DNA from 2 places in the Pantoea sp. PvP021 genome. Region 1 is predicted to be linked to the other one. Evidence: predicted binding sites of a transcription regulator. Region 1 holds the regulator's gene; the other holds the start of a gene.

Region 1 (15,576 bases):
AGCGGATTTTTTCACCATTTGCCTGCCATCACCTGAGAAATTGCCATTGAAACATTCAATGACTGAATAGTTTGTTAGCCCTATTGTGAACCCTGGCTAACGCGTTATTGCTGTGAATTCAAAGGAAACAGTGTCTTAATTCAAAGGATTGGACGTTTTCCAATCAAAAAACCGTTGTAATTGTTCAAACTGCATTGGGATATTTCAAATAATGCCAGACTTTTCTTAAGTCTTTCTGAACATTACTTCTTAACTCAGTGAGATGCAAAGCAAAATGCCAACAAATTCCGCTTCAGGTTGATTCGGAATGGATCTGATTTGTCGTCAGATTTGAGATAGAAGACGGCTTAAATTCTGATTCTGCTGCTTTATCAGGCAAATGATGCTGTTTTTCAGACGAAAACCAACCTCAGCGCCGCGAAACTATGTGTGATAAAATAACATCACTTATCCAGCGGAGAATTTTCATGACAAACATGACGTCGCAGCAAATTTTGATTCAGGCCGAAAAGATGTGCCTGCAGCGCGGTGTGCGTCTGACTTCGCAGCGTGCTGAAGTGTTGCGCCTGATGGCCGAGCAGCCTGGCTCGATCAGCGCCTACGATCTGCTGGATCAACTCCGGGTCAGCGAGCCGCAGGCCAAGCCTCCCACGGTTTACCGGGCGCTCGATTTCCTGCTGGAGCAGGGTTTCATTCATCGGGTGGAATCCAACAACAGCTACGTCATGTGTCACCATTTTGAGGCACCAGCACATACATCGGTGATGCTGGTCTGTGACCGCTGTGCCGCCGTTACAGAGAAGCAGGCGCAGGGCGTAGAGAAGATTATTGCTGGTCTGGCAGGTGAAGCGCAGTTTGCATTACGCCACAGCGTGATTGAAGCGCATGGTTTATGTGAAAATTGTGCTGCGGTTGAAGCCTGTACGCACCATGAAAGCTGCGAGCATGACCATCAGGATGAGGGTAAAAAGCGGGGGAAACGCGGGTAATCGGCACATCCTTGTGCGGTTCCGGTGAGGGCCCACCGGAACGCATTCAGCTGATTATCAAGCTATTGTCTGATTACCAGCGGTGATCTTTGTTCTGACCTTCCCAGGCGGTTACTTCGCGCTCGGCTTCATCTTTCGTAGAGCCGTAACGCTCCTGGATTTTGCCGACCAGCTGATCGCGTTTACCTTCGATAACCTGCATATCATCGTCGGTCAGCTTGCCCCATTTCTCTTTCATTTTGCCTTTGAACTGCTTCCAGTTGCCGCTTGCTTCGTCTTTATTCATGGCAGACCTCCAATCCTCGGGTTTTAATGATTATCTTGCTACTTAACAAAATAACGATACAAAGCGCTGGTTAACTGCGCTGCATAGAGTTAATTGTAGTAGCCAATTTATTAACCGTGGAATAATACAGAATAATCCGTATCGGCTTGCGTGCAGCCACTGCTGACTCATGCATCAAACCAGCTGTTCTGACGCCAGTGCTTACGCCAGATGAGCCACAGCGACAGGCCGCGCAGCGCCAGGAAAACCGTGACCGCCAGCCACAGACCATGGTTACCTAACACCGGTACGCTAAGCAGCGTCAGAAAATAGCCTGCTGCGGCAACTACCATGCTGTTACGCATCTCACGCCCGCGCGTCGCTCCGATGAACATGCCATCCAGCAGATAACACCAGACGCCGATCAGCGGCATTATCATCTGCCAGACCAGATAGCGGTCCGCTGTCTGCTGGAGTGACTGAAGAGAGGTCAGCAGGGTAACGATCTGCGGGCCAAAAATGGCATAGATTAGCGAGAAGAATAGCGCCACCACCACCGCCTGCCGACAGGCAGAGTGCCAGACGCGCAGGAGCTTGCTGCCATCTTTTGCACCATGCGCCTCACCCGCAAAAGCTTCAACCGCATAGGCAAAGCCATCCAGCGCGTAAGCCGTAAAAGTGATGAACATCAGTAATACTGCGTTAACCGCCACCACATCCGGACCCAGCCGGGCACCCAGTACGGTCAGCGAGGCGAAGCAGAGCTGCAGCATCAGAGAGCGCAGCATGATGTCCCGGTTCAGTCGCAGCAGCCGGCCGCTGTCACCGCGCCAACTCTGCTTCAACAGGCTAAGCGTAATTCCGCGCAGTTTTAACACCCGCCAGACCATGATGCTGCCGACAACCAGCGTAATGTATTCCGCCAGCGCCGTGGCGGTTGCCGCCCCCGCGACACCCCAGTGCAGCCCCATCACCAGCCAGAGATCGAGCACGATGTTAACCAGGTTGCCCACCACCAGCAGGATCACCGGCGCGCGTGCATACTGCACGCCCAGCAGCCAGCCCAGAATGACCAGGTTTGCCAGCGTGGCAGGCGCACTGAGCCAGCGAATCTGAATAAACAGTGCCGCCTGTTCGAGTACATCGGGATTGCCGCCAACCAGATGGGTCGACAGCTGAATAATCGGATAACGCAAAGCGATGAACAGTACGCCCGCCAGCAGCGCAATGATCAGCGGCTGAGTCAGCGCGCGTGCCAGCGCCATTTTATCGCCAGCGCCAAATGCCTGCGCCGTAAGGCCAGTGGTACTCATTCGAAGGAAAAGCAGCAGCATAAAGAGGAAGCTGGTCACTGTAGTCCCGACCGCAACCCCGCCAAGATAGACAGGGCTGTCGAGATGACCAATTACTGCAGTATCGACCACTCCCAGTAAGGGAACGGTGATATTTGAAAGGATCATCGGCAGCGCAAGCCGCCAGAGATTTTTATCGGTTGCCGTAATAAAGCGCATTCGCCGTTCCGTGCTCAGTGTCGCTGCGCAAAAGAGGCAGCGACAAAATTAGGGCAGACAGAATAGCATCAGAGAAGGCGAATGCACGCTGGCAGAAGAATCAGAGCCACTCGCCGTTGCGCACCACGCCAACAGCCAGACCTTCTATGGTCAGTGACTGCGCACGGGTATCGACGACAATCGGGTCAAAATCGCTGTTTTCCGGCAGCAGATGCACGATAGCACCCTGCTTTTTCCAGCGCTTAACGGTGACTTCATCATCAATGCGGGCAACCACAACCTGGCCGTTACGCACATCCTGGGTTTTATGCACCGCGAGCAGGTCGCCATCCATAATCCCGATATCTTTCATCGACATTCCGCTGACGCGCAGCAGGAAGTCAGCAGACGGCTTAAACAGGCCCGGATCGACCTTGTAGTGGGTTTCGATATGTTCCTGCGCCATGATCGGCTCACCGGCAGCAACCCGGCCAATCAGCGGTAGCCCTTCTGAGGCTTCTTCTTCCATTAACAGTCGAATGCCGCGCGATGCACCGGAAACGATCTCGATGACGCCTTTGCGCGCCAGCGCTTTCAGATGCTCTTCTGCCGCGTTCGGCGAACGGAAGCCCAGCTGCGCGGCGATTTCGGCACGCGTAGGCGGCATGCCCGTTGAAGAAATATGGTCGCGAATCAGGTCATAGACCTGCTGCTGCCTGCTGGTTAATGCTTTCATCCCGCCCCCTGGTTGTTTATACAGTCGCTGTGAGTATATACAGGTATTGGTGAAATGGAAACCGATTGTCAGGGAAAACGCGCCCTCAGACGCGTTATGGAAGGCTTATCGCAAATGTGTCCAGAGCAGCGCGATCCAGACGAAGAGTGCCAGTAAGATGCTGATCAACACCGCCGCCGAGCCCATGTCTTTTGCCCGGCCCGCCAGCGGATGATGCTCCTGACCGATGCGGTCGACCACTGCTTCAATGGCGCTATTGAGGATTTCAACAATGACCACCAGCACCACCGCCCCAATCATGAGGATGCGGGAGACCACATCGACATCCAGCCAGCACGCGATAACAATAGCAGCCAGCGCAGCCAGCGCTTCCTGCCGAAACGCCGCTTCATGTTGCCAGGCGGCACGCAGTCCCTGCCATGAGTAACCTGCAGCTTTTACTATTCTGATAAGTCCGGTGGCATTATTTGCCATGATGTGGGAACCCTTTCATCGGATTGACGTCAATGTCTGGGCTGCGTGCAATTGGCACCACCACAGATCTTCGCTGCGCTTTCTGGTATGCTTGCGGCGCTTTGCTAACAAGAGGCTTCATGTTGTCTATGTCAGGTTGGCGTAAACTCTATTACAAACTGCTTAATTTACCACTGTCGTTTTTGGTAAAAAGTAAGGCCATTCCGGCCGATCCCGTGTCTGAACATGGTCTGGATCCGACCCGACCTATTATGTATGTTTTGCCTTACGATTCGAAGGCCGACTTACTGACTTTACGCGCACAGTGTCTGCGGCATCATCTGCCCGACCCGCTCACTCCGCTGGAGATTGATGGTTCTCTGCTGCCGCGCCATGTCTTTATCCACAATGGCCCTCGCGTCTTCCCCTATTTTGTGCCCAGCGTTGAATCCGTGAAAATTTTTCACGATTACCTGGACCTGCATCGCAATAACCCTAAGCTGGATATTCAGATGCTGCCGGTCACGGTGATGTTTGGCCGCGCACCAGGACGTGAAGTCCAGGGCGAAGCAACGCCACACCTGCGGGTGCTGAACGGGGTGCAGAAGTTTTTTGCGGTGATCTGGCACGGGCGCGACAGTTTTGTCCGCTTCTCGCCGACAGTGTCGCTGCGCCGCATGGCAACTGAACACGGTACGGATCAGTCGATCGCCCAGAAGCTGGCTCGTGTGGCGCGCATTCATTTTGCCCGCCAGCGGCTGGCGGCGATTGGCCCGCGCTTGCCGGCGCGTCAGGATCTGTTTACTCGTCTGCTGCAATCCAAAGCGATTGAAAAAGCAGTAGAAGATGAAGCTCGCAGCAAAAAAATCTCCCATGAGAAAGCGCAGCAGAATGCCGTCGAGATGATGGAGGAGATTGCGGCAAACTTCTCCTATGAAGCCATCCGCGTAACTGACCGCGTGATGGGCTGGCTCTGGAGTCGGCTCTATCAGGGCATCAACGTCAATGGCGGAGAAAAAGTTCGCCAGCTGGCGCAGGATGGCCACGAGATTGTCTATGTGCCGTGCCATCGCAGCCACATGGATTATCTGCTGCTCTCCTATGTGCTCTATCATCAGGGTCTGGTGCCGCCGCACATCGCAGCCGGTATCAATCTCAACTTCTGGCCAGCCGGCCCGATTTTCCGTCGCCTGGGCGCTTTCTTTATTCGTCGTACCTTTAAAGGCAACAAGCTCTACGCCACGGTATTCCGCGAATATCTCGGCGAGCTGTTCACCCGCGGCTATTCGGTTGAGTACTTTGTCGAAGGAGGCCGTTCACGAACCGGTCGCCTGCTGGACCCTAAAACCGGCACCTTAGCCATGACGCTGCAGGCGATGCTGCGCGGCGGAAATCGCCCCATCACGCTGGTGCCGATTTACATCGGCTATGAGCACGTGATGGAAGTGGGCACTTACGCTAAAGAACTGCGCGGCGCGGCGAAAGAGAAAGAGGGCTTCATGCAGATGGTGCGCGGCTTACGCAAGCTGCGCAATCTCGGTCAGGGTTACGTGAACTTTGGCGAACCCCTGCCGCTGGTCAACTATCTCAACAAGCGGGTGCCGGAATGGCGCGATGCCATCGATCCGATTGAGCCGCAGCGTCCCAGTTGGTTAACACCGACCGTCAACGATATTGCTGCCAGCCTGATGGTGCGTATCAATGAAGCGGGCGCGGCTAACGCCATGAACCTCTGTGTCACCGCCCTGCTGGCGTCACGTCAGCGCTCACTAACCCGTGAACAGCTGATTGAACAACTGGAGTGCTACACCCAGTTGCTGCGCAACGTACCTTACTCGCCAAATGCGACCGTACCCGATCTTTCAGCGGAAGCGCTGCTGGATCACGCCATGGGTATGAATAAGTTTGAGAGTGAAAAGGACAGCATTGGCGACATCATCATTCTGCCGCGTGAGCAGGCGGTACTGATGACCTACTATCGCAACAATATTCATCACATGCTGGTGATGCCGTCGCTGATTGCCGCCATTGTTCAGCAACATCAGACGCTGAGCGAAGCAGAACTGCTGCGTCAGGTGAGCCTGATCTACCCAATGCTGAAGAGTGAGCTGTTCCTGCGCTGGCAGACCGATGAACTGCCGCAACTGCTGACCGAACTGAGTCAGGAGCTGGCGCGTCAGGGCCTGATTACGCTCGAAGCCGGCGAATTGCGCTTTTCCTCAGCGCGCTATCGCACACTGCAACTGCTGGCCGCCGGTGTGCGTGAAACACTGCAGCGCTATGCCATTACGTTCTCCATTCTCAGCGCCAAGCCGACGATTAACCGCGGCACGCTGGAGAAAGAGAGCCGGACGCTGGCACAGCGTCTGTCGGTGCTGCACGGTATCAATGCTCCGGAATTCTTCGACAAAGCGGTCTTTACCTCACTGGTCCTGACCCTGCGCGATGAAGGGTATATCAGCGACAGCGGTGATGCCGATGTTGCGCAGACTCTGGCGACCTGGCATATGCTGGCAGACCTGGTCACCAGCGATGTCCGTATGACGATTGAAACCGCTGTGGCGCACGACTGACCCCAACGCGCATAGTAAAAAGGCGACCTCATGAGGTCGCCTTTTTTGTGCCTGAATCCCCTGTCAGAACAGCTGGCTGAACGGCGGAGTATTCATCAGCACACCGAGGAACAGCACCATCCCGACATAGTTATTATTGAGAAAAGCCTGGAAACAGGGTTGCCGCTCGCGTCCGGCGATCAGCTTCTGTTGATAAACAAACAGCGCGGCGGCCAGTAATAGCGTCCAGTAGAAGGCGCTGTTCAGATGCAGCATGAGGCCAACCAGCGCCATCAGTAGCAGCGTCGCCAGTTGCAGCAGACCAATGATCAGCTTGTCGAAACGGCCAAAGAGAATCGCGGTCGACTTCACGCCAATCTTCAGGTCATCATCCCGATCCACCATCGCATACTGAGTGTCATAGGCGACTGTCCAGCAGATGTTGGCGATGAATACCAGCCAGCAGACCAGAGGTAAGGACTCACTAACTGCGGACCATGCCATGGGAATGGCCCAGCCAAAGGCGGCACCCAGCACTACCTGCGGCAGGTGGGTATAGCGCTTCATAAAGGGATAGACCCAGGCCAGCGCCAGCCCTACCACGGAGAGCATAATCGTCATCATGTTCATAGTCAGCACCAGCGCAAAAGCCGCCAGAGCCAGTATCACGAACAGCAGCTTAGCCTCTTTTGCACTCACCGCGCCGCTGGCCAGTGGCCGATGTTTCGTGCGTTCGACATGACCGTCTACTTTGCGATCGGCATAGTCATTGATCACACAACCGGCTGCACGCATCACGATGACCCCGGCAACAAACACCGCCAGCACCGGCAGCGGCGGGATCGCCATGTCAGCCAGCCATAATGCCCAGAGCGTTGGCCACATCAGCAGCAGCGTACCGATAGGCTTATCGATACGCATCAGGCGCGTGTAGGCCCGCCATTTATTTATACTTAAGCTATTTTGCACCACAGGATCCTCAGACCAGATCGCGATAGAGCGGCGATGCCGGTAAAAACAGTTCAGTCAGCAGCAGCGGTTTGCCGGAGAGACGCAGGCGTGAACGTCGTCCCCACAATCCCTCCACCTGCCCCGGCTCAATAAAATCGCGGGTCAGCGTTGAAGAGGAGAAGAGATAGCGACCCAGCGGCCGGGTGCCCAGCTGCTGCAGCATCGCTTCTGGCCCGTTAAGGGTGCTTTCCGGCACCAGCGTACGGCCAGCCAGCCAGGGCTGATCGTCGCCGAACAGCAACACTTCACGCAGCCAGAAGCGTTGATCGTCTGGCAACAAGCCCTTTTCATCACCCAACTCGCTGGCGTCGATAAAGCCTTCACGCAGCGGCTGAACCGTGACCCGCTGACAATGTTGTTCAAAACGGCGCGTCATTGAATCCTCCTCCATCAGCCAGTCGAGCAATGGCGGCGCAAGGGTTGCCTGCGACGGAGAAAGCCAGTTGAGTGCACGTAATAAGCTGAGCGCGTCTTGCGACATAGCACCACTCCCAATAATTTTCAGGACGCTAGTTTAGCGCAGAGACGCGATGCGAACACCTGCCGTCATGACAGACGGCAGGAGGATTACTCGCGTTTCAGGCGGTTGCTGTTTGCCAGCCACAGAGTGATTACCAGAATCAGAATCGCCGCAGAGTAACAGAGCGTATCGAAGGGGTTTTTATGGTCGACGATAATCAGGCGGATAATTGCCGTGATACCGATATAGACAAAATAGCGCAGCGGAAAGTGATATCCCGACTGAAAGTACTTAACAATCAAAGCAATAAATTCGAAGTAGAGGAAATAAATGACAATCCCCTCAATCAACAGATAGGAGGATGACTGCTCGCTGGTGTTAAACAGCACGTTTGCCAGATGGATAGTTTCTTTGCCTAAAAAGACGATCAGGATGATCGCCAGACTCAGCAGACCCAGATTCAGCACCCATTGCAGTACCGTTGCAAGGTGGCGGGCCAAAGGATTTTTGTCACTCATGTTGCGCCTTAAAAAAGGAGTTGTTAGCGCGCGGTATCATGCGCGAGTGTGACGCAAATCACAATAACTCCTCAGGCCTCCACATCAACACAGAGCGCATCATAACGCCAGTATTCACAGTCGCAATCAATCACCTCTTTTTGCTGGTTGCGATTGATGCGGGTGATCAACAAACCAGGGCTGCCCGGTGCCACATTCAGCATGGGTGCGGCGACCTCCGGCAGCGGGCCGGGCAGGATGGTGAAGCGCGCGCCGCCGTAACGAATGCCGTAGCGCTGGTCATAGAGATCGGTCAGTGAGCGGGTCAAATCTTCATCAAGCAGACCTGGAAAAAAACGCGGATTGAGGTAGTGTTCAACATAGAGCACCGCGCGCCCGTCGATGCGCCGCAGGCGGCGGATGCAGTAAACCGACGAACCGGAGGCCAGCCGCAGCGCTGTCGCCACGCTGTCGTGTGCCGCGACCTGTTCGGCGGCGATGACCTCGGTAGCCGCCTGCCGTCCCTGCTCCATTGCCATGGCATGAAAGTGGCTGTGATGCAGCGGGTTATAGATCAGCCGCGGCGGTGCGATAAACCAGCCGCGACGCAGTTCCCGGTAGATCATCCCCTGGGCTTCCAGCTTGCCCAATGCTTCCCGAAGGGTAATCCGGGTCGTGCTGAACGCTTCGCTTAAGGCACGCTCCGCCGGCAGTCGCCCGGCGCTGAACTCTCCGGCCTGAATACGCGTCAGCAGGACGCTGGCGATCGCATCCGCCGTTTTGAGTGCTATCGACTCCACAACAGTAGCCTCATTTTGGTGCGACTCCGCACTCTTACTGTTCAGGTAAACGCGCCTGTGACAGGCGAACGGGTCACATCTTTCATCGCCCATCCCCCGCACAGCGCCGCCCTGTCATAAATCGTTCATATACAGGGGCTACATTGGCTCGGTTCTTGCTGGACTAGACCAGCCAGGCCCATCAACTTACACCCGGAGCAACTGAGATGAAAGCGTTTATCGCCTCTGTAGTAGCCAGTGCTGTAGTGCTCACCCTGCCCGTTGCGCAGGCCGCCGATAACGACCTTGCCGCACTGGAAAAAGCGGCACGCAGTGAAGGCCAGGTCAACAGCGTCGGGATGCCGGATAGCTGGGCTAACTGGAAAGATACCTGGAACGACATCAGCAGCAAATATGGCCTTAAGCACAGCGATACTGATATGTCATCGGCGCAGGAGCTGGCGAAATTCGATGCAGAGAAAGAGAACGCCAGCGCTGACATCGGTGACGTGGGTGCCGCCTTTGGCCCGATCGCTGTCGCTAAAGGTGTGACCCAGCCCTATAAACCCACTCACTGGGATCAGATTCCGGCCTGGGCTAAAGATAAAGATGGCCACTGGGCGCTGGCCTATACCGGCACCATCGCCTTTCTGATCGACAAGCAGCAGGTTAAAGATATCCCCCATAGCTGGGCCGATCTGAAAAAAGGTAAGTATGTGGTTACTATCGGTGACGTCGGCGTGGCAGCTCAGGCGGCTAACGGCGTACTGGCGGCAAACTATGCCTTAGGTGGCGATGAGAAGAACCTGAAACCGGCGCTGGCTTTCTTTGCCGATCTGGCTAAACAGGGTCGTCTTGGCGTTACCGATCCGGTGATTGCCAATATCGAAAAAGGCGAAGTGCAGATGGCGGTGGTGTGGGACTTTAACGCCCTTAACTACCGGGACCAGATCGACAAAAACCGCTACGAAGTGGTGATCCCGTCTGATGGCTCCGTGACCTCCGGCTACACCACCGTCATCAACAAATATGCGAAACACCCTAACGCCGCAAAACTGACGCGCGAATATATCTTCTCAGACCAGGGACAGATCAATCTGGCGAAGGGCTATGCCCGTCCGATTCGTGCCGAGCATCTGACGCTGCCAGCGGACGTTCAGGCTCGCCTGCTGCCGCAATCTGAATATAAAAATGCCCGTCCGGTTAAGGATCAGGCTGCCTGGGATAAATCGTCGAAAATGCTGCCGCGCCTGTGGCAGGAAAACGTCATCATCAACATGCAGCAGTAATTCGCGGCAGGGAGAACGGAATGAAGACCATTCTGGTAGTGCTGGACGGCCTGAGCAATCAGGTCGCACAACATGCAATGGGTTACCTGCATGCCGAATGTTCGCAGGGCAACGGATTTTATTACCGTATGACCTGTGAGTTACCCTCGCTGTCACGCCCGCTTTATGAGTGCATTCTGACCGGTGTTCCGCCGGTCAGAAGCGGCATTATTCATAATGGCGTCAGCCGGTTAAGCCGCGAGCGTAGCATCTTTCACTTTGCGCGATCGGCGGGACTGACGACTGCGGCGGCGGCTTACCACTGGGTGAGTGAGCTTTATAACCGAACGCCGTTCGTTCCGGCGCGCGATCGTCACACTGACGCGCCGGACCTGCCCATTCAGTATGGCCATTTTTATTCTGATGATAGCTATCCCGACTCGCATCTGTTTGAAGATGCAGAGAGCCTGCGGCTGCGTCACGATCCCGATTTTCTGCTAATCCACCCGATGAACATCGACGATGCCGGTCATAAATCGGGCCTCTCCTCACCACAGTACCGCAACCGGGCACGCATCGCCGACGGCCTGCTGTCGCAGTGGATGCCCTTGTGGCTGGCTGAGGGCTATCAGGTGATGGTGACCGCCGATCACGGCATGAATGACGATCGCTCCCACGGCGGTATTCTGCCGGAAGAGACCACGGTGCCGCTGTTTGTCTTTGGCCGGGCTTTCTCGCTGCAGCCTGACCTGGCACCGCAGCAGACCGATCTGTGCGGCACGCTGTGTGAACTGCTTGAGGTGGCGCATGACAAGCCGGTTTGTCGCGGGCTGCTGGCGGAGCCGAAGAGATGAGAGGAAAAGGAGTCGCGCTGCTGCTGCTGTTACCGTTCACCCTGTTCTGGGTCGCCTTTCAGCTGGCACCGCTGTTGTGGATCGCCATTAACAGCTTCTGGAGTGAGATGAACAGCCAGTGGGGCTGGGATAACTATCAGGACATTCTCACCTCGCCCTTCTACCAGCAGGCGTTTCGTTTTTCGCTGGATATCTCACTCTGGTCAAGCGTCTACGGCTTACTGATTGCACTGGTCACCGGCTATTCACTGCATCAGCTCGGCGGCGGGCGACTGCAGCGCTTTCTCATCGCTTTTACCAATATGACCAGCAACTTTGCGGGTGTCCCGCTGGCGTTTGCCTTTGTGATTCTGCTGGGGCTGAACGGCTGCCTGACATTGCTGTTGCGCCATTATGGTCTGGTTGAGAGCTTCAGACTCTTCTCGCGCAACGGCATGGTGCTGGTCTACACCTGGTTCCAGATCCCGCTGGGCGTGCTGCTGCTCTACCCGGCGTTCGACGGGCTGAAAAAAGAGTGGCAGGAGTCCGCTGCGCTGCTGGGTGCCAGCCGCTGGCACTACTGGTGGCATATCGGCCTGCCGATTCTGTTTCCGGCGCTGCTCGGGACCTTTGTGATCCTGCTGGCAAATGCACTGGGCGCTTACGCCACGATTTATGCCCTGACCACGGGTAATTTCAACGTAGTACCGGTGCGTATTGCCGCGCTGGTCTCCGGCGATATCTCGCTGGATCCCAACACCGGTAGTGCGCTGGCGATGCTGCTGGTGGCGATTATGGCGCTGATCACCCTGGTGCAGCAATATCTGGTGCGCCGTAGCTATCTCAATGCGAAACAGCCATGAAAGGAGCCGCCATGTCACGTGCTGAGCACCTCTATCACCGGATAATGGTCGGGTTACTCTTTACCCTGCTGGCACTGCCTTTACTGGCCACACTGCTTTATGCACTGTCGTCCGACTGGAGTAACACCATTCTGCCACAGGGCTATAGCCTGAAGTGGTTCATCCAGCTCTGGAGCGACCCGCGATTTCTGACGGCGCTGAGCCATTCGCTGCTGATTTGCCTGGGTGCGCTGCTGTTCTCGCTGGTGCTGGTGCTGCCTGCCATGTTTGTAATCGCTTACTATTTTCCTCGACTGGATGCGGTGATGAACGTCCTGATCCTGATGCCTTTCGCCGTGCCGCCGGTGGTGTCGTCAGTGGGATTACTGCAACTCTACTCTTCGTCACCGCTGATGCTGACCGGCACGCCGTGGATCTTAATCGGCTGTTATTTCACTATCGCGTTGCCCTTTATCTACCGGGCGCTGGCGAACAATATGCAGGCGATCAACCTCAAAGAGCTGATTGATGCCGCGCAGTTGCTGGGTGCCAGTACCTGGCAGGCGGCGCTGTGGGTCGTGCTGCCCAACCTGCGCAAAGGGATGCTGATTGCCGTGCTGCTCTCTTTCTCCTTCCTGATTGGCGAATTTGTCTTCGCTAACCTGCTGGTCGGCAACCGCTATGAAACCCTGCAGGTTTACCTCTTCAACATGCGTAACGGCAGCGGTCATTTCACCAGCGCGCTGGTGATCTCCTACTTCTTTGTGGTGCTGCTGGTTACCTGGCTGGCCAACGCCCTGAATCCCGAACGAGGCTGAATATGAGTTACCTTGAGGTCAGAGAGCTGAACAAGTCCTATGGACCCACGCCCATTTTTGAGCAGATCGATTTCAGCGCCGCTGAAGGGGAATTTGTCACCCTGCTCGGCCCCAGCGGCTGCGGTAAATCGACGCTGCTGCGTTGTCTGGCGGGATTAACCGGCGTCGACAGCGGTGAAATCAGGCTGGAGGGCAAAGATATCGTGCCGCTGGCCCCGCAGAAGCGCGCCATCGGTATGGTGTTTCAGAGCTATGCGCTGTTTCCCAACATGACGGTAGAGAAGAACGTCGCATTTGGCCTGAAGATGCAGAAACTGCCCGAAGCGCAGATTCGCCAGCGGGTGCTGGAGGTGCTGGAGCTGGTTGAACTCAATGATTATGCACGCCGTTATCCGCACCAGTTGTCAGGCGGGCAGTGTCAGCGCGTGGCACTGGCACGTTCGCTGGTGACGCGTCCGCGTCTGCTGCTGCTGGATGAACCGCTGTCGGCGCTGGATGCGCGTATTCGCCGCCATCTGCGCGATCAAATCCGGCGCATCCAGCGCGAGCTGAATCTCACCACCCTGTTCGTCACCCACGATCAGGAGGAGGCGCTGACGCTATCCGATCGTATCGTGCTGATGAACCGGGGCAAAATCGTGCAGAATGGCGATGCCGAAGCGCTCTATACCCAACCGGTCGATCTCTTCGCCGCCGGATTTATTGGCAACTACAACCTGCTGAGCGCTGAGCAGGCGACGCGACTGACCGGTCAGCCTTTCCACAGCCAGGTGGCCATTCGCCCGGAATCAATGCTGTTCACCGCGCCGGGCCAGGGCATTCCTGCGGAAATCCTCAGCCACAGCCTGCTGGGCAACGTGATCCGCTATCGTATCCGGGCGCATGATGTGGAACTTTCGGTTGATGTGCTTAACCGATCGGCGGCGGATTTGCATCCCGCTGGCAGGAAGATTGGTCTACAATTGGAGATGTCGACTTTGCGCCAGGTGGCTTAAAACACAGGAAAAAATCACGCATAGCACGGCAATCCCCTTCACAGATTGCTCTCTTCCGTCAGGCTGGCAGTCTGTGCTTTAAGCCTGACATTCGAGGAGCGACACCACGTGTTAACCCTGCTTAATTTACTCTCTGCGGTGGCCCTGCTGGTCTGGGGCACGCATATCGTACGAACCGGCATCATGCGGGTCTACGGTGCCGATCTGCGCCGCGTCCTGAGTCGCAGCATAGAAAAAAAACCGATGGCGTTTCTGGCGGGCATTGGCGTGACCACGCTGGTGCAGAGCAGCAACGCCACCACGCTGCTGGTAACCTCTTTTGTGGCGCAGAATCTGGTCAGCCTGACGCCCGCGCTGGTGGTGATTCTTGGCGCGGATGTCGGCACCGCGATTATGGCGCGTATCCTGACGTTTGATCTCTCCTGGCTCTCACCGCTGTTTATCTTCTTTGGCGTGGTGTTCTTCCTCAGCCGCAAGCAGACCCGTGCGGGTCAGTTAGGCCGGGCCAGTATCGGCCTGGGCCTGATATTGCTGGCGCTGCAGCTGATTGTCGAAGCGGCTCGCCCGATTACCCAGGCCGCCGGTGTCCAGGTGCTTTTCTCCAGCCTGACCGGCGACGTGATGCTCGATGCGCTGCTGGGTGCGGTGTTCGCCATCATCAGTTACTCCAGCCTGGCCGCGGTGCTGATCACCGCGACGCTCACCGCCACCGGCGTGATTTCGTTCAAGGTGGCGCTCTGTCTGGTGATTGGTGCCAATCTCGGTAGCGGCCTGCTGGCGATGATCAACGCCAGCGGCTCGAATGCCGCGGGCAAGCGCGTGGCGCTCGGCAGCCTGCTGTTCAAGCTGATCGGCTGCGTGTTCATCCTGCCGTTTGTCGATATTGTGGCGGAGTGGCTGGATAAGCTGCCGGTCAACGATGAAGAGTTAGTGATTTTCTTCCATGTGTTTTACAACCTGATCCGCTGCGTGGCGATGGTGCCGTTTGCTGACCTGATGGCGCGCCTCTGTCGCCGTATGATTGCCGACGATGTGGATAACGCGCTGCACCTCAAGCCGAAGCACCTCGATCGCAGCGCGCTGGATACGCCGGCGCTGGCGCTGGTGAATGCCGCCCGCGAAGCGTTGCGCATGGGTGACGTGCTGGAGCAGATGCTGGAGGCGTTTAATAAGGTGGTGCATGGCGAATCCCGCGAGGAACGCACGGTGCGCAGGCTGGATGATGATGTCGATGTGCTCTATACCGCCATCAAACTCTATCTGGCGCGGATGCCAAAAGAGGATCTCCCCGAAGAGGACTCGCGTCGCTGGGGTGAAATCATTGAAATGTCACTAAATCTGGAGCAGGCCGGGGACATCATTGAGCGGATGAGCGGCGATGTCGCTGACAAGTCACTGGCAGCGGGCCGCGCGTTCTCTGCCGAGGGATTAAAAGAGCTGCAGGAGCTGCATGAGCTGCTGATCGCTAACCTCAGAATGAGTCTGTCGGTGTTTCTGTCACACGATATCACCAGCGCTAAACGTCTGCGTCGCGCTAAACATCGCTTCCGTCTGATGATCCGCCGCTACTCTCATGCGCATGTTGACC
Region 2 (15,576 bases), on a different contig from region 1:
CAGATTGTGACGACTTAACATCAGCACCTGTTGCAGCTGCATATCACCCTCAGCAGCAAATGCTACCGTTCCGACCGGCAATGCAGCGAGCACTGACAATGCGCAAAGACTCAGTTTCTTGATCATTGTGCCTATTCCATTCATTCAGTAAAGAAACACTCTGGCTATCAACCCATTAGCTCGCCTCAGAGCGATGTAATCAACAGTGTAACTCAGCTCGCCTCAGAAAAGCGCCAGATGTTTGCAAAAACGGTGAGTGGACTATAGCAGAGATGCACCGGAGAGATGAATGCGCAGCCACGCGTCACAGAGAGTGGCACGCTTTTTTCAGACAGGAAGAAGTTACAGAGAGAGCAGAAACGAAACAGGCCAGCACTGCGTGCTGGCCTGTAAAATGTGGCGGAGGAGGAGAGATTCGAACTCTCGGATGGTTTCCCATCGGCGGTTTTCAAGACCGCTGCCTTAAGCCGCTCGGCCACCCCTCCGTTTTGAAAATGTACTGCATTGGCAAAACATCTATTTTTGCCGCTTTATTGCCCAGGGCAGATAAAGTGGCGGAGGAGGAGAGATTCGAACTCTCGGATGGTTTCCCATCGGCGGTTTTCAAGACCGCTGCCTTAAGCCGCTCGGCCACCCCTCCGCAATGACGCGCACTATAAACACCCCGTTTAGGGATGTAAAGCACCTATCTGTCTATTCGCCTGAAAAACAGCCAGATTGTGATTTTTCGGTGTCAAAATCGCCACTCTGCTCAAACAATTAGCAGTTTAGCGCGTAAAGAAGGGTAAAACGCCTTTTCCCTCTTTAATGGCCTGCGTATTCTCGGCACATATTTGGTGTTCTGCTTAAAGGAGCGCAACATGGAAAGAATTGTCACCTCATCGCAGTCCTCACTGCTGTCTACGCACAGAGTTCTGCGCAATACCTATTTTCTTCTCGGACTGACCCTGGCCTTCTCGGCCGTTACGGCTACCGCCAGCACCCTGCTGGCCCTGCCTGCGCCGGGTTTAATCCTGATGCTGGTTGGCTTCTATGGCTTGATGTTTTTAACCTACCGTCTGGCTAACAGCCCGATGGGCATTCTGGCCGCTTTTGCCTTTACCGGCTTCCTGGGTTATTGCCTGGGGCCTATCCTGAGCTCATTCTTAACCGCAGGCATGGGTGACGTGATAGCGCTGGCGCTGGGCGGCACGGCGCTGGTGTTCTTCTGCTGTTCGGCCTACGTGCTGACCACCCGTCGTGATATGTCCTTCCTCGGCGGCATGATGATGGCAGGTTTCGTTGTGTTGCTGGTTGCTGTGGTAGCCAACATCTTCCTGCAGCTGCCTGCATTGCATCTGGCCATCAGCGCCCTGTTCATTCTGTTTTCAGCCGGTGCGATTTTGTGGGAAACCAGCAACATCATTCACGGTGGCGAAACCAACTACATCCGGGCGACGGTCAGCCTCTATGTTTCGCTCTATAACATCTTTGTCAGCCTGCTGAGCCTGCTGGGGTTTGCCCGCAGTAACTAATCCGCAGTGACAGTAGCCTGTAAAACCCCGCTTCGGCGGGGTTTTTGCTTTTACTGCCCGCCAGGTTTGATAAACTGCGCCGTCATTTACTAAGAGGATGTCACGTGAATTTAAACGGTAACGAAATCGCCGTCGATGCCGAAGGCTATCTGAAGCATCCCGGCGACTGGAGTGAAGCACTGGCTGTCCACATCGCTGAGCAGGAAGGCCTGACCCTGACTGAAGCACACTGGGAAGTGGTCCATTTTGTGCGCGCCTTTTATCTGGAATATAACACCTCACCCGCCGTGCGAATGCTGGTGAAGGCGATGGCGCAGAAATATGGCGAAGAGAAAGGCAATAGCCGCTATCTGTTCCGCCTGTTCCCTGAAGGGCCGGCTAAACAGGCGACGAAAATCGCCGGCCTGCCTAAACCGGCGAAATGTCTGTAATTAACCGGTCGTAAAATCGCGGGGCGGCTCCGCGGGCTGGTGCGGCTCCACCAGCACCTTTTCAACGCGCGCGCTGCGTGGCCCGCCCGCTTTAAGCCAGGCGATCAGCGCATCGACCTGCTCCGCCTCACCCCAGGCCAGCACCTCGACACTGCCGTCATCCAGATTTCGCGCATAGCCCAGTACGCCCAGCGTCCTGGCTTCTGCCTGAGTACTGTAACGAAACCCGACGCCCTGGACGCGGCCATGAACCCATGCTTTAAAACAGGCTGCTGACATTATTCTCTCCTGCTGCTGTTCGTTGCAATTTCCCGTTATCCACCGGACAATGGCGCCTCATTTTTTCAGGTAAGCATAGCAAACTATGACAGTCAGATTGATTCTCGCAAAGGGACGTGAAAAGTCCCTGCTCCGTCGCCATCCATGGGTCTTTTCAGGTGCCGTTGCGCGTCTGGAAGGTAAAGCGCAACTGGGTGAAACCATTGACGTTTGTGACAGCAACGGTAAATGGCTGGCTCGCGCCGCTTATTCACCCGAGTCGCAGATCCGCGCCCGCGTCTGGAGCTGGCAGGCCGATGAATCCATCGATATCGCCTTCTTTGTCCGCCGGTTTGAACAGGCGCAGCAGTGGCGCGAATGGCTGGCGGTCCGCGATGGTCTGGACAGCTATCGCCTGATCGCCGGTGAATCTGATGGTTTACCGGGCGTCACCATTGACCGCTTTGGCAACTTTTTAGTGATGCAACTGCTCTCAGCAGGCGCAGAATATCAGCGTGCAGCGATCATCACCGCCCTGCAGCACTGTTTCCCTGGCTGCGCCATCTATGACCGTTCTGACGTCGCCGTTCGTAAGAAAGAGGGTCTGGCGCTGACGCAGGGCACCGTTACCGGTGAACTGCCGCCGCCGCTGCTGCCGATTACTGAACATGGCATGAAGCTGCTGGTGGATATCCAGGGCGGTCACAAAACCGGCTATTACCTTGATCAGCGTGACAGCCGTCTCGCCACGCGTCGTTACGCACAGGATGCCCGCGTCCTTAACTGCTTCTCTTACACCGGTGGATTCGCGGTTTCGGCGCTGATGGGTGGCTGTAAAGAAGTGATCAGCGTGGATACCTCCCAGGAGGCGCTGGACGTTGCCCGTCAGAACGTTGAACTCAATGAGCTGGATCTCTCCCGCGCGCAATTTGAGCGTGATGATGTTTTCAAACTGCTGCGCCGTTATCGTGACAGTGGCGAGAAATTTGATCTGATCATTATGGATCCGCCAAAGTTCGTCGAAAACAAAAGCCAGTTGATGGGCGCCTGTCGCGGCTATAAAGACATTAATATGCTCGCCATTCAGTTACTGAATCCGGGCGGCGTATTAATGACCTTCTCCTGCTCCGGTCTGATGGCCACCGATCTGTTCCAGAAGATCATCGCCGATGCCGCGCTGGATGCGGGCCGTGAAGTGCAGTTTATTGAGCAGTTCCGCCAGGCCGCAGATCATCCGGTGATCGCCAGCTATCCGGAAGGTCTCTACCTGAAAGGTTTCGCCTGCCGCGTCATGTGACTTGAAAAAACGGCTCCTGCCCCCATATTGGTAAGAGAGCTTTTTTTTGGGAGGTCACAATGATTGCCAGTAAATTTGGTATTGGTCAGCAGGTTCGTCATCGTTTGTCCGGCGTACTGGGCGTTATCGTCGATGTCGATCCTGAATACTCGTTAGATGAGCCTAAAATTGAAGATGTTGGCGCGGAAGAGAAAATGCGCACCGCGCCCTGGTATCATGTGGTGATGGAAGATGAGGAAGGCGATCAGGTACATACCTATGTTGCTGAGATTCAGCTTTCCGGCGAAACCAGCATTGAACACCCTGAGCAGCCTTCAATGGATGAGCTGGCAGCATCGGTACGTCAGCAATTACAGGCACCTCATCTGCGACATTAATCTGTGGCGGCACGCTCTGCCGCCACACTCATCATTTCTGACGCGTTATTCCCAGACGCGGAATTTCAATCTTCGGGCAGCGATCCATAATCACCGTCATGCCCGCATCCTGTGCCAGTACCGCCGCCTGCTCATTAATCACACCCAGCTGCAGCCATAATGTTTTTGCCCCCACGGCGATAGCCTCCTGCGCCACGCCCCACGCGGCTTCAGAATTGCGAAAGACATCCACCATATCAATCTTGCCCGGTACATCCGCCAGGCTGGCATACCCCTGCTGCCCCAGCAGCGTTTTCCCTGCCAGTTTCGGGCTGACCGGGATCACCTCATATCCCTGGTCGAGCAGATATTTCATCACACCGTAACTGGGACGTTCGGGGCGATCGCTTGCTCCGACTAAGGCGATACGTTGGGTGCGCGTCAGCACCTCACGAATTGTCTGATCGTTCATGTTTAACTCCTTTCAGGCCAGTGTTGAGTGTAGATTGGCGTGCCCTTTAGCGGGTAAGTCCTCAGCGAAATTAATTGAACCCGCGCACGAATAAATATGTTTAAATGTAAATTAACTGCCATAATGTAAGAATTTGCTACACACCATCCTTTGTGTCTTCAGTTACCGGAGTTGAAATGAAGCTGTCGCTGGCTGTAACGGGGTTAATTACCCTCCTCGTTTCGGCGTCCTGTTCTGCCATCACATTAAAGCTCGATCCTCAGATCGATTTGCTGGTGCTGGATGGTCGAAAAATTTCAGGCTCCCTCCTCAAAGGCGCAGACAGCCTGGAGCTGGACCGCGGTCAGCATCAGTTTCTGTTTCGGGTCGAGCAGCAGCGCAAAGGTCAGAATGAGAACGTCATCGCTTATCAGTCGGTACCGATGATCGTCACGTTCACCGCGGTTGCCAAAACCATTACCATTCGCTTGCCTGCGCTGGAGACAAAACGCGAGCGTTATCATTTTGACCGTAGCCTGAACTTTCAGCTGGTGGATGAAAAAGGCACGGAGATTACCAGCGTGCGCGACCACCTGCCGGTCACCACATCCGCAGATATGGAAAAAGCGATGCTGAATTATAATCGCACCCGCCAGATTGCCTCTGTGCCGCGGTTTGCAAATACCCCTTCTGCAACGCCCTCTTCCGTCCGGCTTACCGCCGATCTGGACTGGACTACTCAGGCCGAACTGCCCTCGCTGCACCGCTGGTTTCACCGCTTCGATGAAGCCACGCGTCAGCAGCTTCTGACGCTGGTCAAAATGCTACGTACGAGTTGATAGAGTCGAAAGGCCAGAGGTACACTCGTGCTCTCTCTTCTTGCGCATGAGCCTTACCAGGACGCCTTTATGGAACAGACTGTTCGTACCCTCGGCACCACAAAACATATCGCGCTGGTCGCCCACGACCACTGCAAAGCCGCCCTGCTTGACTGGGTGAAACAAAACCAGCCCGCGCTGGAATCGCACATCCTCTATGCCACCGGCACTACCGGGAATCTGATCAATCGCGATACGGGTCTGAATGTGACAGCCATGCTGAGCGGCCCGATGGGCGGCGATCAGCAGGTGGGTGCGCTGATTTCGGAAGGGAAGATCGATGCACTGATTTTTTTCTGGGATCCCCTCAACGCAGTGCCGCACGATCCGGATGTCAAAGCACTGCTGCGTCTGGCTACCGTATGGAATATCCCGGTAGCCACTAACCGTTCCACGGCTGACTTTATCATTCAGTCGCCACTGTTTGCGCAAAGTGTAGAGATTATGATCCCCGACTATCAGCGCTATCTGGCCGATCGTCTGAAGTAACTCAGGCTTTACGCAGCACCGGCACACCCAGCTCGCGGAAGTGATCGACAAACGGTGACGGCGCTGCCTTATCGAACATCAGAAAAACCTGCTGACGCGCGCGCGTCAGTGCCACATAGGCCAGACGGCGCTCTTCTGCATCAGGGAACGCTTCTGGCTGCGGTAATAAGCCCTGTTCAATAATCGATTCGCGCGCCTCTGCCGGGAAGCCCTCTTTACCCTGCTGTAATCCCAGCAAAATGACGTAATCTGCCTGCTGACCTTTGCTGGCATGAATCGTCATAAATTCCAGATTAAGCTTCGGCCAGCGGGTTCTGGCTTTATCCAGTAAATCCGGCCGCAGATAGTGATAACGCGCCAGCAGCAGAATTCGCTCATCAGGCTTCGCGTAACCGCTGAGTTTGTTCAGCAAGGCTTCCAGCTGATCCTGCGCCAGCAGCGAAATCGACTTTTTATTGCCTTTGGTAATGCTGTTCAGCGGTTTTGCCAGCTGCTGCGGATTTTGTTGTATAAACCGGTTGGCAATGTCGCCGATGCGGTCGTTGAAACGGTAGGTTGTGTCCAGTACGCAGCGGTCTCCCTCACCAAAATAGTGATGGAATGCCGTCGTCAGCGTCATCTCCGCCCCACTAAAGCGGTAGATGGCCTGCCAGTCATCCCCAACAGCAAATAGTGCGGTACGCTTATTCTGCTGGCGCAATGCGCTCAGTAACGCGGCACGCTGAGGCGAGATATCCTGGAATTCATCCACCAGAATGTGTTTCCACGGACTGATAAACCGTCCTTTTTCCAGAATGGCAATCGCCTGGTGAATCAGACCTGAGAAATCGACCGCGCCCTCCTCTTTTAATGCGCTCTTCCACGCTTTCAGCAACGGTGCCATCAGTTTGATGCGCTTACTGAAGAGATCCCGGATCTCTTCGGGTACGTCGGCGATCATCGCTGCCTGCGCACCGCCATGCATGCGCATCAGACCAAGCCAGCGCTCCAGCCGTGACGCCAGCCGGTTTGCCAGCCTGTCGTCCTCCCAGAATGGCCCCTCGGGTAACTCCCACTCCAGTTCATCACGCAGCCACTGACGCCAGCCGTTTGCCTGCGCCTTCTTCTCATGACACTGCTGCCGCCACTGCTGGATCAGCAGCGTGCGACGCGCATCGGCATCACTCTCAAGTTTGCTGATAACCGGCTGCTTATTACTGCCTTCACGAATAATATGCAGCGCCAGAGAATGGAAAGTCCGCGCCTGGATGTCAGCGGCGGAGAGCCGCGACTGGATACGTGCGTTCATCTCTTCAGCCGCCTGGCGGCCAAATGCCAGTAACAGGATTTGATCGGCGCTGGCCAGCTTGCGCTGCATTAACCAGCCTGCACGAGCCACCAGCACCGAGGTTTTACCGCTGCCCGCGCCTGCCAGCACCAGCAGAGAATTCTCGCCATTAACCACCGCCTCACATTGCGACTGATTGAGTGGCGTGCTCTCGACGCTGGCAAAGAAATCCTGATAGCGGGTGAGCATGGCGGCCGTCCAGTCACGGTTTCGCTGCCGCAACGCCGTTTCGCCCTGCTCCAGCCAGCGCTGACAGAATTGCCAGTTGTCCCGGCAGTCAGCAAAATCTTTTAATCGTGAGAGCGGCATCGGCAACGCATCGAACTGTTTGAGGATGTTGGTTTTCAGCGCCTGCAACTCGTGGCGATTCAGCCAGCGATCCTGCGCGCCAAACGCCTCGATTTCGTCGCGTAGCGCCTGCAGCACCTCGCGGCACACTGCGCTCATCTCCAGACTCCAGCTCTGCCAGGCCTGCAGCAGATAGTGGTGAAAGCGCTGCGTTTCCTGCCATTCCGTGCCATGCAGGCGGACCACTTTTTCATCGGCCAGCAAAAACTCCAGCTCGCCCCACACCAGCCCGCGCTTGCAGGCGATATCCAGTAACTGGTTAAAGGGGATCAGATACTCATGCTTATCGCCGCTGACTTCGACGCCTGCCGCCATCAAACGGACACGATTATAAGGATGCTGGGCAAGCCGTTTGCCCATCGAGGTTGCTTTCAGTTCCACGCCGACACCAACGTCAGAGAATAGGATTAGGGGGAGTTTACCTGTCAGACCCTTAGCGCTCCAGCCTTAAAACAGGCTAAACTTGGCGTCACATCTTGCGGAATGCAAAAGGAAAAGAAGATCATGCGCACCGTTTTAAATATTCTTAATTTTGTTCTGGGCGGTTTTTTCACCACCCTGAGCTGGCTGTTTGCCACGTTAATCAGCATCGTGCTGATTTTTACCCTGCCGCTGACCCGCTCCTGCTGGGAAATCACCAAACTCTCGCTGCTGCCATTTGGCAACGAGGCGGTGCATGTTGATGTGCTGCGTCCGGAAAGTAAGAGTCATATTCTGAATACCGGCGGCACCTTTCTGAATATCTTCTGGCTGATTTTCTTTGGCTGGTGGCTCTGCCTTTCGCACATCTCCGTGGGGATTGTGCAGTGCATCAGTATTATCGGTATTCCGGTAGGGATTGCGAACTTTAAGATCGCCGCTATCGCGCTCTGGCCGGTTGGCCGTCGGGTGGTGTCGGTGGAAGAGGCGCGTGCCGCGCGCGAAGCCAATGTCCGCCGCTACTAATATGATGTCTGATGCCGTGCCAGGCTGGCGCAAATATCTGTTTAACAGTACGTGGCGCTATCTGCTGCGGATCCTGTTTGCACTGAGTGGCTGCGCCGCCATTCCCTGGTGGCTGCATCAGATTGAGTGGACGATCCCTCTGACCCTGGGCGTGGTCGCTGCTGCGCTGGCCGATCTCGATGATCGCCTGGCCGGTCGCCTGAAGAATCTGCTGATTACCCTGCTCTGCTTCTGCATCGCCTCGGTTTCAGTCGAGTTACTGTTTCCCTATCCGTTCGCCTTTATTATCGGGCTGGCAATCTCGACCTGGGGCTTTATTCTGCTGGGCGCTCTTGGCCAGCGCTATGCGACTATCGCCTTTGGTGCTCTGCTGATTGCGGTCTATACCATGCTCGGCATCGGACTGTTCAGCCAGTGGTATATGCAGCCGATGCTGCTGCTGGTCGGCGCGTTGTGGTACAACCTGCTGACATTACTGGGCCATCTGATGTTTCCGGTCCGGCCGGTGCAGGAGCAACTGGCCGGAAGTTTTTCACAACTGGCGCGTTACCTTGATGCCAAAGCGAATCTTTTCGATCCCGACGCGGGCGATCAGGATGATGCCGCGTTTATTGATGCGGCGATGGTCAACAGCCAGTTAGTGGCGCAACTTAATCTGACCAAGACCACACTGCAGAGTCGCCTGCGCGGCGATCGCGGGTCGCGCGGCACCCGCCGTAGTCTGCACTACTACTTTGTGGCGCAGGATATTCATGAACGGGCCAGCTCTTCCCATCTGCAATATCATCTGCTGCGCGGCGACTGGCGCTACAACGAAATTCTGTTTCGCTTTCAGCGCCTGCTGAATATGCAGGCTCAGGCCTGTCGCCAGCTGGCACATTGCATTCTGATGCGTCAAAGGTGGGTGCATGACAGCCGTTTTGAGCGTGCATTTGAACGATTACAGAAAGCGATAGAACGTCTGGAGCAGCATGATCCTGACGCTACGCATACCCGTGCTCTTTTCTGGCTGCTGCGCAACCTGCGCGCCATCGACGCACAGCTTGCTTCGATCGAATCAGAACAGACGCTGGCCGGTGAAGATCCTCAGCACAGTGACAATCTGCTGTCACGCGAAGGATTGAGTGGCTGGAGTGATATCCGGCTGCGCTTCAGCCGACACCTCTCGCCCGCATCGGCGCTGTTCCGGCATGCGGTTCGGATGTCTGTGGTGCTCTGTATTGGATATGGTTTTATTCAGGTAACCGGGCTGGAGCGGGGATACTGGATTTTGCTGACCAGCCTGTTTGTCTGCCAGCCCAACTACAATGCAACGCAGCGACGACTGGCCTTGCGCATCGGCGGAACGCTGGCGGGGATTGCGATTGGTCTGCCCGTTTTATGGCTGGTGCCTTCGATTGAAGGTCAGTTAATCCTGATAGTGATCACGGGCGTACTGTTCTTCGCTTTCAGGCAGGTGCAGTATGCACAGGCCACGCTGTTTATCACTCTGCTGGTGCTGCTCTGCTTTAACCTGCTGGGTGAAGGATTTGAAGTTGCCCTGCCGCGGGTAGTGGATACCCTACTGGGCTGTGGGCTGGCCTGGCTGGCTGTCGCGTTTATCTGGCCTGACTGGCGCTTTCGTCAGTTACCTGCCGTGGCAGAACGAACGCTGAAAGCGAATTGCCGCTATCTGGACGCGATCATGGAGCAATATCATCAGGGCAAAGATAACCGTCTCGCCTATCGCATTGCACGGCGTGATGCGCATAACGCGGATGCTGAACTGGCGTCAGTGGTCTCAAACATGAGCAGTGAAAGTCGCACCAGCCAGAAGCTGCGCGATTCGGCTTTTCAGCTGCTTTGCTCCAACCATTCGTTTCTGAGTTACATTTCTGCGCTGGGCGCTCACCGCGATAAAATTACCGCACCCGAACTGCTGACATTGCTGGATGATACGGTTTGCTATGTGGAGGATGTGCTGCAGACGGAAGTTGTCAGCGATGAGCACGTAGAAACGATGCGCCATCAACTGGCTCAGCGAATCAGCCAGCTGGCCGCAGATGCGGATACGCGTGCGCCGCTGGTGCTCCAGCAACTCGGTCTGCTGGTGGCATTAATGCCCGATGTGGCTCGCCTGCGCCGCACGCTAATCACTGATTAGCCTTCGCCGTTTCTGAGATTGGGGTTTGATAAAAGCGTGCGCTGGAACCACGCATTCAGCTCCGCCCGTGTCGCCTGCGGCAGCGCGGCGGCATGGTGGCCCGTGATGGCCCCCTGCAGCGCAAGTAATGTCTGGAACCCAACGTGCTGGTTGATCGCTTTTAGCTTCAGCCAGCACTGTTTAGCCCCCATCTGGTAGAGATGATTGACGCTCATGACGCCCGCCTCGTACAGCATCATCTCCATACGTACGCTGAGATTTGGCAGATCTTTTAACCGCGGTGAGGATTGTCGGTCCTGCAACTCCAGCTGCGCCGTTTCTAAAGAGGCAGCGGAGAGCGCCAGCAGATGGTCAGGGTCGCGCCACAACGCCTCATCGACCCGAAAGTAATTGAGACTCACCAGCTTGCCCCGCTTGCGAAAAATCAGGGGTTGCAGCGGACGATCTGTAAGGTATTCCCGCAGAGGTTCACTGGCACGCAGATAGAGTTCGTCTTTATTAATTAAGGCAAAAACCACACTTTCTACAGCCAGGGCATAGCCTCCGAACTGGGTGCGCGACTCTATTGTTCCTAATGGGGCCAGGCGCGCTCTGGAGCGCTCTACAACCGGATTCACCTTTTTCATTGCACCACCTCCATGTAAGAAATATATCGTAAATTACCTTGGGTATCAGGTAATTAGAAGATAAAAAAAAGCGTCAACGGGTTCAATGAATAAATAGCGTTTCAACTAATCTTGTCGCGATTTTGCGAGGCGTTTTCAGAAATTTGGGTTGATCTTTATCCAGGATGACAGTACTGTATATTCATACAGTCCACTGCTGGTGATTAACTTATGCGAACACAACATCCTAATAATTCACGCTATGCTCATCATTATGCGTCCTCTTCCGTTCCGGCCTCTCAGGGCGGTGGAATTACTGAGTTACGCTACAGCGAACAGCCCGGTATGATGCAGATGTTGCTGTTGCCTTTATTGCAGCAGCTGAGTCAGCAATCGCGCTGGCAGTTGTGGTTAACACCGGCATATAAACTGAATCGCACCTGGCTGCAGGAATCAGGATTACCACTGGATAAAAGTATGCATATCGCCGATTCTGAACGTCTGAATGCGGTTGAAGCGATGGTTAAAGCATTGCGTACAGGAAATTACAGTGTCGTTCTGGCATGGATTCCTTACGATCTTGACGAAGATGAACGACGTCAACTTGAAAATGCGGCGGCAGAGGGTGAAGCGTTAGGATTGATTTTGCGTGCAAGCGGGACATCAGAAGCGCCTCTCAGACCGCAAACTGCGATAAAAATTCAGTCGGATTTGTTTCATTAAGTAAAAATCAGAAGTTTCCCAAGCTATTTTTCTTATCTGTCGCAGCTAAACCACTGATTCTGTTAGTTCGAGCGTTGACAATGGTTTAGCAAGTTTTTAGGGCTTTTTGCCGCGGCAATAAGACCAGCCTAATTGTTAGAAATTGTGTATAAATCGCTGTTTTTTTACATAAGCGCCTCACATCATACTTGTAAGTTTCCAATCTCGTTGTAGACTTTAGCTCGCCAGGGTGCTCAATAACCTCCGTTTTTTGCGGTAGAGTCATAAGCGAGCGTTTTGACCCGGCGAAGGATTTAAACCAAGAGCAACCTTTTTGCTCATTGCCTATTTGGATGATAACGAGGCGCAAAATGAAAAAGACAGCTATCGCAATTGCAGTGGCACTGGCTGGCTTCGCTACCGTAGCGCAGGCCGCTCCGAAAGATGACACCTGGTACACCGGTGCTAAACTGGGCTGGTCTCAGTATCACGACACTGGTTACTACGGTAACGGTTACGAAAACAATGACGGTCCAACTCATGAAAGCCAGCTGGGTGCAGGTGCATTCGTTGGTTACCAGGCAAATCCATACCTGGGCTTCGAGCTGGGCTATGACTGGCTGGGTCGCATGCCTAACAAAGGCAACGTGACTAACGGCGCATTCAAAGCACAGGGCGTTCAGCTGGCTGCTAAACTGAGCTACCCAATCTATGACGATCTGGACGTGTATACTCGTCTGGGCGGCATGGTATGGCGTGCAGACTCAACGCAGACTAACCCAACTACTGGCCGCATCAGCGACCACGACACCGGCGTATCTCCGCTGGCTGCTGTTGGTGTTGAATATGCGCTGACCAAAAACTGGGCTACCCGTCTGGATTACCAGTGGGTTAACAACATCGGTGATGCACAGACCGTTGGTACTCGTCCAGACAACGGCATGCTGAGCGTAGGCGTTTCATACCGCTTCGGTCAGGATGACGTCGCTGCTCCGGCGCCAGCTCCGGCTCCAGCACCAGCTCCAGTTGTTGAAACTAAGCGTTTCACTCTGAAGTCTGACGTTCTGTTCACCTTCAACAAATCTACCCTGAAGCCAGAAGGCCAGCAGGCTCTGGATCAGCTGTACAGCCAGCTGAGCTCAATGGATCCTAAAGATGGTTCCGTTGTCGTACTGGGCTTCACCGATCGCATCGGTTCAGAGCAGTACAACCAGAAACTGTCTGAGAAACGTGCTCAGTCAGTCGTAGATTACCTGGTATCTAAAGGTATTCCTTCTAACAAGATCTCTGCACGTGGCATGGGTGAATCTAACCCAGTTACCGGCAACACCTGTGACAGCGTGAAAGGCCGTAATGCCCTGATCGACTGCCTGGCGCCGGACCGTCGTGTAGAAATCGACGTTAAAGGTATCAAAGACGTTGTAACTCAGCCACAGGCTTAAGTTTACACGTAATAAAAAACCCCGCTAAGGCGGGGTTTTTTTATGCCGGTAATAAAACCGGACTGAGAGATGAAGGCTTTGATTGCCCTGCCCGATTATTCGCTCTCTGAACCGGAGTTACCCAGAATCGCCTGCAAATCCTGCTTCAGGCTCGACATCTGAGTGGCATATTTCTCTTTACGTTCTGCATCTTCTATCAGCTGAACAATCGTTTCAGAGAGCGTGCAGCCGCGCCGCTGTGCCAGACCTGCCAGTCGCTGCCAGACCAGATACTCCAGGTCTATCGATTTTTTTCGCGTATGCTGATGTTCAGCGTTGAAATGGCGTTTTCGTCGGGCACGGATGGTCTGCTTCAGTCGGTTATCCAGATCAGCGTGAATATGTTCTGCGATCCATTCATTCACTGTAACCGGATTATTTTCCATTGCCAGCAGCTTATCCACTGCTGCCTGCGCCGCGCTTAACTCAAGGTGACGCGTGATCAGTTCACCTTCCCGATGTTTTTTCACCAGGTATTTCCACTTCCATCCACATTCAAGATTTTCGAGTTGCTGGTATTTCATCGGAATCTCATCGTGATCACGTAACGAACTAAGAATAACAGCTTTTTTCCCGGATGCAGCAACGAAAAACATGCTGTCACCATCACATCTTCAACAGGAAGTCTGCAGTGCTTAACAAGGGTGAATCCTGTATAATCTCGCTTTTCTTAAAACAGACAAATGCGATTATTTTGACCAGCACTCAACTTACGTGGCAGACCTTACAGCCAGATAGCGCGCAATACCAATCCGTTTTCTCCCGAATTGCTGATGAAGAAACTGATGCTCTGGCAACGGTACAGCCCCGGTTGCTGAATGCACTGGCGCACTTACACCATCAGACGCAGGGGTTCCCGTTACTGCTGGTTCGTAGCCAGGAGAATCGCGATTATCTGACATTCATTGCCCAGGCCGCAGAGCGGGTTATGGCCGACAGTACCACTCTATTCGGCGGTGATTACCATATCATGGCCGACAACGTCACGCTCCAGCCCCCCTCCGATCCTCAACGCCCATTCACCAGTCAGGGTGGTATTCACTTTGCTGAATGGACTGAGATGGAGCAATTGTTTGGCTGCGTGCGCCAGTATAAAGATCGCATCCAGCTGGAACCGGGCCTGATCCATCGTGCTAATGGCGGCACGCTGCTGCTTTCACTGCGTAGCCTGATGACGCAGCCGATTCTCTGGTTGCGCCTGAAGAAGTGTGTTGAGCAGGGCTATGCTGAGTGGACATCTCAGGATGAACGCCGGCCGCTGCCAGTCTCGATTCCTCCCTTGCCGCTCAATCTGAAACTGGTCCTGTGTGGCGATCGGGAAGCGCTGGCAGAATTTCAGGAGCTGGATCCCGAAGCTCACGAAATGGCCATCTATACTGAATTTGAAGAGAATATTCAGATTCTGGATGAAGATGACATGCTTGCCTGGTGTCGCTGGAACATCGAACTGGCGCAACAGGCGGGTCTGCCCCAGCCGGAAGCGGACTTCTGGCCAGAACTGATTAAAGAAGGCGTCCGCTACAGCGGCGATCAGGAAACGCTGCCACTCTGCCCCCGCTGGCTACAACGCCAGATGCGCGAATCGGCCCTGATGGGCGATGAACTGAACGCTGAAGCGCTGCGTGATGCGCTGGAAGCGCGTTTGTGGCGCGAGAATTATCTTAATGAGCGGATGCGTGACGAGATCCTGCTGCGACAGATTCTGATTGAAACCGAAGGCGAAGTGGTTGGTCAGATTAATGGCCTGTCGGTCGTTGAATATCCTGGCCATCCCCGTGCCTGGGGCGATCCATCGCGTATTACCTGCGTGGTACATCCCGGCGATGGTGAATTCATGGATATCGAGCGTAAAGCGGAGCTGGGCGGTAATATTCATGCCAAAGGCATGATGATTATGCAGGCTTACCTGATTGCCGAACTGGAACTCGATCAGCAACTGCCCTTCTCGGCCTCAATGGTCTTTGAGCAATCTTACTCCGAGGTGGATGGTGATAGCGCTTCGCTGGCTGAACTCTGTGCCTTAATCAGCGCGCTGGCTAATCAGCCCATCAATCAGCAAATTGCGGTGACCGGCTCGGTTGATCAGTTCGGCAACGTACAACCGGTGGGCGGACTGAACGAGAAAATCGAAGGCTTCTTTGATATCTGCCATCAGCGAGAACTGACAGGTCAGCAGGGTGTGATTATTCCCGCCAGCAATGTCCGTCATCTCAGCCTCAGCCAGGCGGTTGTCAGTGCGGTTGAACAGGGTCATTTCCATATCTGGGCAATTGACCGTGCCGATGAAGCGCTACCGCTGCTGACCGGTAAAATCTGGAGTACCGAGGATGGCCTGGGCGATTGCCTGCTGA

The links. The regulator LexA, encoded in region 1, represses DNA repair genes until DNA is damaged. The targets are predictions, from matches to a motif close to TNCTGTATGTACATACAGNA.
Region 2: the regulator LexA is predicted to act here: its motif matches at 11,235-11,254, upstream of sulA (SOS-induced cell division inhibitor SulA).

Annotation. Positions count from the first base shown of each region.
Region 1 covers NZ_JBSRXX010000007.1:181,347-196,922, forward strand. The annotation lists gene ACVKSX_RS17955 (conjugal transfer protein TraF) at 1-18, opposite strand, end outside; gene zur (zinc uptake transcriptional repressor Zur) at 468-989, shown strand; gene ACVKSX_RS17965 (CsbD family protein) at 1,063-1,275, opposite strand; gene dinF (MATE family efflux transporter DinF) at 1,443-2,765, opposite strand; gene lexA (transcriptional repressor LexA) at 2,866-3,480, opposite strand; gene ACVKSX_RS17980 (diacylglycerol kinase) at 3,586-3,954, opposite strand; gene plsB (glycerol-3-phosphate 1-O-acyltransferase PlsB) at 4,083-6,506, shown strand; gene ubiA (4-hydroxybenzoate octaprenyltransferase) at 6,570-7,454, opposite strand; gene ubiC (chorismate lyase) at 7,465-7,977, opposite strand; gene psiE (phosphate-starvation-inducible protein PsiE) at 8,064-8,474, opposite strand; gene ACVKSX_RS18005 (UTRA domain-containing protein) at 8,546-9,253, opposite strand; gene ACVKSX_RS18010 (ABC transporter substrate-binding protein) at 9,460-10,521, shown strand; gene ACVKSX_RS18015 (alkaline phosphatase family protein) at 10,542-11,354, shown strand; gene ACVKSX_RS18020 (ABC transporter permease) at 11,351-12,196, shown strand; gene ACVKSX_RS18025 (ABC transporter permease) at 12,208-12,993, shown strand; gene ACVKSX_RS18030 (ABC transporter ATP-binding protein) at 12,996-13,988, shown strand; gene ACVKSX_RS18035 (Na/Pi cotransporter family protein) at 14,097-15,576, shown strand, end outside.
Region 2 covers NZ_JBSRXX010000001.1:1,339,455-1,355,030, forward strand. The annotation lists gene agp (bifunctional glucose-1-phosphatase/inositol phosphatase) at 1-126, opposite strand, end outside; tRNA gene ACVKSX_RS06220 (tRNA-Ser) at 398-485, opposite strand; tRNA gene ACVKSX_RS06225 (tRNA-Ser) at 553-640, opposite strand; gene yccA (FtsH protease modulator YccA) at 861-1,514, shown strand; gene ACVKSX_RS06235 (TusE/DsrC/DsvC family sulfur relay protein) at 1,619-1,945, shown strand; gene yccX (acylphosphatase) at 1,946-2,224, opposite strand; gene rlmI (23S rRNA (cytosine(1962)-C(5))-methyltransferase RlmI) at 2,310-3,500, shown strand; gene hspQ (heat shock protein HspQ) at 3,560-3,877, shown strand; gene ACVKSX_RS06255 (CoA-binding protein) at 3,909-4,328, opposite strand; gene ACVKSX_RS06260 (YccT family protein) at 4,505-5,146, shown strand; gene mgsA (methylglyoxal synthase) at 5,216-5,674, shown strand; gene helD (DNA helicase IV) at 5,676-7,730, opposite strand; gene ACVKSX_RS06275 (YccF domain-containing protein) at 7,854-8,294, shown strand; gene yccS (YccS family putative transporter) at 8,278-10,437, shown strand; gene ACVKSX_RS06285 (TfoX/Sxy family DNA transformation protein) at 10,434-11,063, opposite strand; gene sulA (SOS-induced cell division inhibitor SulA) at 11,274-11,765, shown strand; gene ompA (porin OmpA) at 12,116-13,186, shown strand; gene matP (macrodomain Ter protein MatP) at 13,282-13,749, opposite strand; gene ACVKSX_RS06305 (AAA family ATPase) at 13,803-15,576, shown strand, end outside.